2 regions of the Peribacillus sp. B-H-3 genome follow, and region 1 is predicted to be linked to the other one. Evidence: riboswitches for the same ligand, from Rfam matches in the RefSeq annotation. Region 1 holds a riboswitch; the other holds the start of a gene.

What was found. Region 1 has a riboswitch for thiamine pyrophosphate ahead of ACN6MY_RS14395 (acetylornithine deacetylase). Riboswitches for the same ligand answer to the same signal wherever they lie in the genome.
Region 2: linked by a shared signal. The riboswitch ahead of ACN6MY_RS12440 (3-oxoacyl-ACP reductase) and the one ahead of ACN6MY_RS14395 (acetylornithine deacetylase) in region 1 are both predicted to bind thiamine pyrophosphate.

Annotation. Positions count from the first base shown of each region.
Region 1 covers NZ_CP183879.1:2,889,034-2,892,667, reverse strand. The annotation lists gene ACN6MY_RS14405 (aminotransferase class V-fold PLP-dependent enzyme) at 1-52, shown strand, start outside; gene ACN6MY_RS14400 (nucleotidyltransferase family protein) at 1,009-1,569, shown strand; TPP riboswitch at 1,696-1,798, shown strand; gene ACN6MY_RS14395 (acetylornithine deacetylase) at 1,887-3,182, shown strand; gene tenA (thiaminase II) at 3,179-3,634, shown strand, end outside.
Region 2 covers NZ_CP183879.1:2,501,836-2,505,469, reverse strand. The annotation lists gene ACN6MY_RS12445 (aminotransferase class I/II-fold pyridoxal phosphate-dependent enzyme) at 1-619, opposite strand, end outside; gene ACN6MY_RS12440 (3-oxoacyl-ACP reductase) at 759-1,520, opposite strand; TPP riboswitch at 1,576-1,688, opposite strand; gene ACN6MY_RS12435 (DeoR/GlpR family DNA-binding transcription regulator) at 2,031-2,789, opposite strand; gene ACN6MY_RS12430 (DMT family transporter) at 3,088-3,634, opposite strand, start outside.

The sequences.
Region 1 (3,634 bases):
TGGGGAAGCAAGAAACAAAACATATAAAATGTTCCAGCTTGATAATCCATAAGGAAAATTGTTTCGGCTGTTTAATGAGCAGCCCTTTTTTTAGTATCAGGCATGGCAATTATCTAGTCGGTAAAAGCCCGCCTCGGGGTGCACACTTCGGCCAGCCACTAAGGAGGCGCAAGGTACCTTAGTGGCTGGAGGAACCGAGGAATAAAATTTTGCTCGGCGAACTGAAATCTGATACGAAGGCTTTATATAGGGATAAGGCTCCATAACAAGTCAAAGACCAAAACAACAAGGCAAGATAGTTACATAGACCTGGAAGTTATTGCGGATGCAAGAAAGTAAAGTCAAAAAGTTTAGCCGCAAAAAAGTATATGTAGTACATTAAAATTAGGGGTAATTTCACGCATCCCAATTCAAAAGTATGGATGCAGGCTGCTTGTATCTCTTTTATGAAAAATAAATTTTCCGAAAATTTAGTTTGCTGATTTCAATATTTTGGTTACAATGATAATAAAGGCATGTTGAAGCAGTGAGCGGTGTCTTCCTTCCAGAGGGGAGGGTGAGATTATGGACCTTGCAACTGCGACATTTGTTGTGGTGTTATTTGGCGTTATTGTTCAAATTGCATCGGCTGTAAAAAAATAACCCGCCCTGATAGGCGGACGGGCAAAAAATAACTCTGTGCATAAGGCAGCGCTCACTTGCGATTCATGTTTGGCCGCAGTATTGGCAGTGCTGCGGCCATTTTTAATCAAGCGCAAGCACGTTAAAGGCGCTTGTTTTTTAATTATATTCAAGACTTTAAAAAAATACGAATTACCATGAAAAAACAATTTAACTTTGTCCCATATTATACCATAAAAGATAGATAAGCAGTAAGATAAAATAGTGATATTTTCTTCGGCTGGCTTTGTCATGAAATGGTGACATGGTTTATAGCATGAACAGGAATAATCCTTAGTGAGAATCTTCTATATTTAAACAAGCCATTATCCAGCAAGGAGAGAAAAGATGAAAAGCGGAAAAGACATTGTTTTTTTAGTTGAAAGAGATTCCTGGATGCTTAGCGTACTGCAGGCCGCCGGGCAGCTTAACCTGCCTGACTGGTGGATATGTGCAGGCTTTGTCCGCTCAAAGGTTTGGGATGTGCTGCACGGCTATACAATAAAAACGCAGCTTCCTGATATTGATGTGATTTATTTTGATAAAACGAATATACAAGAAGATTATGAAAAAGAGCTGGAGCTGAGACTTGGCAAAATTCTCCCTGACTTGCCCTGGTCTGTTAAAAATCAAGCCAGGATGCATAAAGTGAATCACATGGAGCCCTATTCCTCATCATATGAGGCTATGTCTAATTTTCCTGAAACAGCCACAGCACTGGGAGTCCGTTTCAATGAAAAAGGCAAAGTGGAACTGGCTGCACCCTGGGGTGTTAATGATCTTCTGGCACTAGAGGTGAGGCCCACCCCCCTTTTTTCCAAGTCTGGTCCTTATCATCAGGTTTACAAGGATCGCAGGGCTAAGAAAGGCTGGGATCAAACATGGCCAGAAATTAAGATATTCAGCTGAATTAAACACAGGAAAGCAGGAGCCATGAAAAGGAATTATTCTTTACAACTTTTTTTTAGTATGCTATCTTAGATTCACATTAAAAGGTATTATAAAAACCTTCTTAATGAAAAATTACATATGTACGAATTTCACTAGGGGAGCCATTGGCTGAGACTGAACAATTGTTCTAAACCCTTTGAACCTGATCTGGATCATACCAGCGTAGGGAAGCTGAAAGAAACGTTTTTGTCATCTTTTATATTGGCATTGCCTTTCCGCCCGCTCCCTATTTCAGGAGCGGGCTTTTCATATTTCAAACGAAGGAGATGTATAACATGGAGGGTTACAGCGCATTAGCCAGCATCATTTCACAAAAAGCTGAAGAAAAGAGCGAGGAACTGCTGCAGCTTTTAACCCGGCTCATAGCTTTTCCGACAATTAGCCCCCCTGCCAGAAACACAGCCAGCATCCAGGATTATATGGACAGCTACTTAAAAGAACTCGGTTTTCAAACTGAGAAGTGGGAACTTTATCCCGGCGATTGGAACGTTGCTGGCGTTATGCCGGGAAAATCAAGCAATACATATAACAGTTTAATTATTAACGGACATGTGGATGTGGCGGAAACGGGGGATATTTGCGGGTGGGATAATAATCCATTTACTGCAAGCCTGAAGGGTCCCTATCTATATGGCAGAGGCGCTGCAGATATGAAAGGAGGTATCGCTGCCTCCCTGATGGCCATTAAGCTCCTAAAAGAGCTTGAAATCCCTCTCAATGGCGATCTGCAATTTCAATCTGTTACTGGTGAGGAGGCAGGAGAAACTGGCACACTTTCCTGCATCGAGAGGGGCTATACAGCAGACTTCGCTATTGTTGCTGATACAAGTGATATGCATATTCAGGGACAGGGAGGTGTTATAACAGGCTGGATAACCATTCAGGGCAAAGAAACTTTTCATGATGGACTCCGGTCAAGGATGAATACTGCAGGCGGAGGGATTTTCGGAGCAAGTGCCATTGAAAAAATGATGAAGATTATAGAAAGCCTTCAGGAATTGGAACGCCACTGGGCTGTGACAAAGTCGTATGCTGGTTTCCCTCCCGGCTCCAATACGATAAACCCTGCAGTTATTGAAGGAGGGCGGCATGCCGCATTCATTGCAGATAGGTGTTCACTCTGGATAACAGTACATTTTTATCCTGATGAAAATCATGAAAAAATCATAAAGGATATAGAAAATCATGTAAGGCGTGTGGCTGCTTCTGATCCCTGGCTTAGTGAAAATATGCCGGTTTTTAAATGGGGAGGGAAATCCATGCTTGAGGATAGGGGAGAAATCTTTCCTTCACTGGAGCTTGACCTAAATCATAGAGGAACCCAAACGCTAATGTCATCATTCAACGAGCAATTAACAGAGAAACCGCGTACTGGCATGTCTCAGACTGTTAATGATGCTGGATGGTTTGGCCATAAAGGTATTCCTGCAGTCATCTTTGGACCTGGAAAGCTTGAAGATGCACATGCGGTAAACGAAAAAATTGAATTTCGGCAATTAATCGATTATATGAAGGTCATGGCATTATTTATTTCGAAATGGTGCAACACCAAAAAGGAGGGTAAGGAATGACATTTACTCAAACACTGCATCGGAATGTACAGGAAATTTGGGCAAAAACACACCATCATCCATTTATTACCGGTATTGGCACTGGTGAATTGCCTGAAGAAGCCTTTATCAGATATATGAAGCAGGATTATATCTTTTTAATTGAATACAGCAGGCTATTTGCTCTAGGGGTCTTAAAAGCCCGTGATTTTCAGACGATGAGTGAGTTTTCCGGGATTCTGAATGAGACACTGCACGGTGAAATGGAGCTGCACCGGAACTACGCAAGAAAATTTGGTATAAGCTGCCGTGATTTGGAAGATTCCTCACCTACCCCAACAAACCTTGCATACACAGGATACATGCTTAATGCAGGACAAAATGGATCCCTTGCAGAATTAGCTGCAGCTCTTTTACCATGTATGTGGAGCTACTGGGAAATCGGGAGAATGCTCAAAAAAAAATACCCTGGC
Region 2 (3,634 bases), 390 kb from region 1:
TATAGGCATTATCATGAAGAATGATGATGTCATATTTTTTTGCAAATGCCACTAATTCGGCATAAAAAGAATCGGGTGCCACTGCAGCAGTAGGATTATTGGGATAAGACACCAGCATAAGTTTGGCTTTTTCTGCTATCTCCGCCGGGATATCGTCGAGCCGGATCACATTTCCATTCTCTTTTTTCTGTGGCATATAATATAGCTCAGCTCCTGCAAGCAGCGGTCCGTGAATAAAGGCAGGATAAGCTGGATCCGGGACCAGCACCAGATCTCCCTCATCTACAATCGATAATGAAATATGGGTGAGTCCTTCCTGGGAGCCTAATAATGAACAAATTTCTGTTTTTGGATCAAGTTCAACATGATATCTATTCTGATACCAGCCGCTCACCGCTTTCAGCATGCCACTCTGGTCGTTAATCGCATATATGTAATTCCTTTCATCGAATGCTGCCGAGGACATAGCCTCAATGATATGTCTGGCCGGCGGGATATTGGGCGTACCGATGCTTAGATCAAATACAGGCTCCCCCTTCACCTCACGTTTTCTCCGGATTTCTGTCAGCTTAGTGAAAATACTTTCCCCAAACAGTTCCATTCTCTTTGCAAATTTCATGGGTTCCTCCTTTATGAAGTTCATAGTTCATATACTTGAGTATTTTTACATTATCCTATCAAACAGCCTCTTTTGTCAAAATAGTCTGAAAGACATGGTAAAGAAAAAGCGCCCATTTAAGAAGCGCCCTTCATCCATATCAATCCATCACCAATCCTCCATCCACCACCAGGTTCTGCCCCGTGACTGCCCGTGCCCATGGAGATGAGAAGAATAGTGCAGTATCCGCCAATTCCTCAGGTGTTGTTACTCTTTTTAGCGGAGTCGCAGACCGGATGATTCCAAACACCTCTTCAGTCGTAACACTGCTTGCATCCGTCTGCTGAAGAAGGCCTCCGGAAATCATGTTGACCGTGATGCCGTACTGTCCGAGCTCCTTCGAAAGATTGCGGGTAAAGCCCAGCAGTGCTGCTTTGCCGGTAGTGTATTCATGATAGGCAACCACTGGATTCTGAAACAAATTGGTGCCGATGTTGATGATCCGCCCAAACTCCATTTCCTTCATATCAGCCGCACATGCCTGTACCGTGTTTAAAGCACCCTTTATACTTCCCTCAAATTGAGTGTTGAACCCGTCCCATTCCAACTCAAAAACATTCTTCTGGGTAAGGGGATTAAACTGAAAATCGATCAAAGCGTTGTTCACAATGGTTGTGATTCCGGTATGAAAGTATTCCTTTGCTTTAGCAGCCATTTCATGAACTTCATTTTTGTCCCGAACATCCGCCTTTATGGCAATAACCTTGTTCCCTAAATTCTTGGCAAGCTCCTCGGCTTTTTCTTTGCTCTTATAATAATTAATCACCACATTTGCCCCTTCTTTTGCAAAAGCGGCTGCTATGGCAGCACCCAAACCCCTTCCCGCACCTGTTACCAATACAGTTTGTTCTGATATCTTCATATTTGCTTCCTCCTCTAATATAAAAAAACTAGGACACAGAAAGGTCCTAGTTTTATTCACTAAAAAACTACTTCCCTCCGCTGGCATGATCCAGATCAGGTCCATAAGGGTCAAAAAGCTCCTTCGCTTTTTTCTCAGCCTGGAATACAGGCTCCCCTAGTAGAATGCTATATACGGTTGTTATCTTTTATTTTATAACTTTATTACCAAATCGGAAAGGATTATGAATTTGCTCTATTTTTTTAAAAGAAGGGAAAATGCAGATGGATCTCTGGATCAAAGGGTTGTCCTCCTTTATGGTATGCTCAATTCTAAACCTTGGGCTTGTTCTTAATTCCTTCCATAAACCTTTTTTCGAGAAGTGCTCATTTTTGTTCCTGTGAACCCGTCTCTGAACCAGCTTTCATCTGATCGGCCTTCATTTTGGTCTTGAGACCCTTCCTCTAAACCATTTCCTAACGGATCCGCCGCAGTTTTGGTCCCAAGAACACTGCCTGCATGCGCCACTAATTACACCGTCTGAACCTGAATTCCCTTCTCCTTCAATCCATCTTCATACAATCCCTCAATCTCTCCATTCGTAATGACCAGGCTGATATTGGAGAGGTCGGTGATGTGCGCGAAGGTGCGCACCCCGAATTTGCTGGCGTCTGCCAGTAGGATCGTCTGGTCAGCGATGTTCAACATATGCTTTTTTAACAGCGCCTGGAATTCATTCGAATCTGTCAGCCCTCTTTCGAGATGGACTCCCTTGCAGGAGAGGAAGGTCTTATTGACATGATAGCTGGAGAGCGAGCGTTCTGCGAGCGGACCAACATAGGATAAGGACTGTGGAAGAAGCTGCCCTCCAGTAGAAATGACACGTATCTGTTCTTTTTTGCTGAGCTCTACGGCCACTTTGATGGAATTGGTCAGCACGGTCAGCTGCATATCCGGCAGCTCCTTTGCCATATACCAGGCCGTCGTGCTGGCATCCAGCACGATTTGATCTCCTTCTTCAATCAGTTGGATTGCTTGGAGGGCAATTCGCTTTTTTTCTGAGGCATTCTTGATTTCTCTTTCTACATAGGAAATCTCAGACTCTTCTTTTTGTACACTTACAGCGCCTCCATGGCTTCTCCTCAGCAGGTTTTCCTTTTCCAGCTTTTCCAGATCTCTGCGGATTGTCTCTTCCGTGACTGAAAAAATTTTGCTCAATTCGGTTACCCGGACACTCATCCTCTCATTGACTAACTCTACAAGCTTTCGTTGACGTTCGGCTACAAGCACTCCATACACCATCCTATACTTTATTTATGTTTGTTTGTTTTTGGATATTCTTTGTTTTGATAGTTGGATTATATCATTTCATTCACAAAACAAAAATACTCACCTGTTTTTTACTGGATATTTTATTTTTTAAAAAAACAGCCCCACCAACAGGGACTGTCATATTCCATTATTCATTTGTATGATTGCCAAACGTTTCATTCCAAATGAAAAACCTCTTATCCTTGTTTGACAGGCACCGAATGTTGTTCACAATAATAATCCCAGACTGCCCCGAATGCCCTGCGTACTAATTTTGTCAGGGCTCGTTATTTAAAGGAACTCCCGGTTTCTTTGAGAACCGTCTGGCAGCTGCCACACAAAATACAACGGCAATATTCACTGCGACAAGCAGCCAGCTGACTTTCTCATGGAGAATTACAGAAGCAAGCAGAAGTCCAAAGAAAGGCTGGAGAAGCTGCAGCTGTCCGACTGCTGCTATGCCGCCCTGGGCAAGTCCTCGATACCAGAACACAAAGCCAACAAGCATGCTGAATATGCTGACATAACCAAGGCTGAAGAAGGCAGGATGGCCTATGCCCTTCCACGTGACCGGAGATAAATACAATGAGAGCAGTAGCATAATGGGCAGCGACAGAACAAGAGCCCAGGATATCACCTGCCAGTCCCCCAGCCTGCGTGAGAGCCTGGCTCCTTCTGCATATCCGAGGCCGCATACGATAATCGAAAACAGCATAAAAGTGTCACCAGCCGATGATGATTGTCCTCCCTGGAAAAGGGCATAGCCAGTGACGAGTAAGCTGCCTGCAGCAGAAAAAATCCAGAACGCCGGACGGGGATGCTCC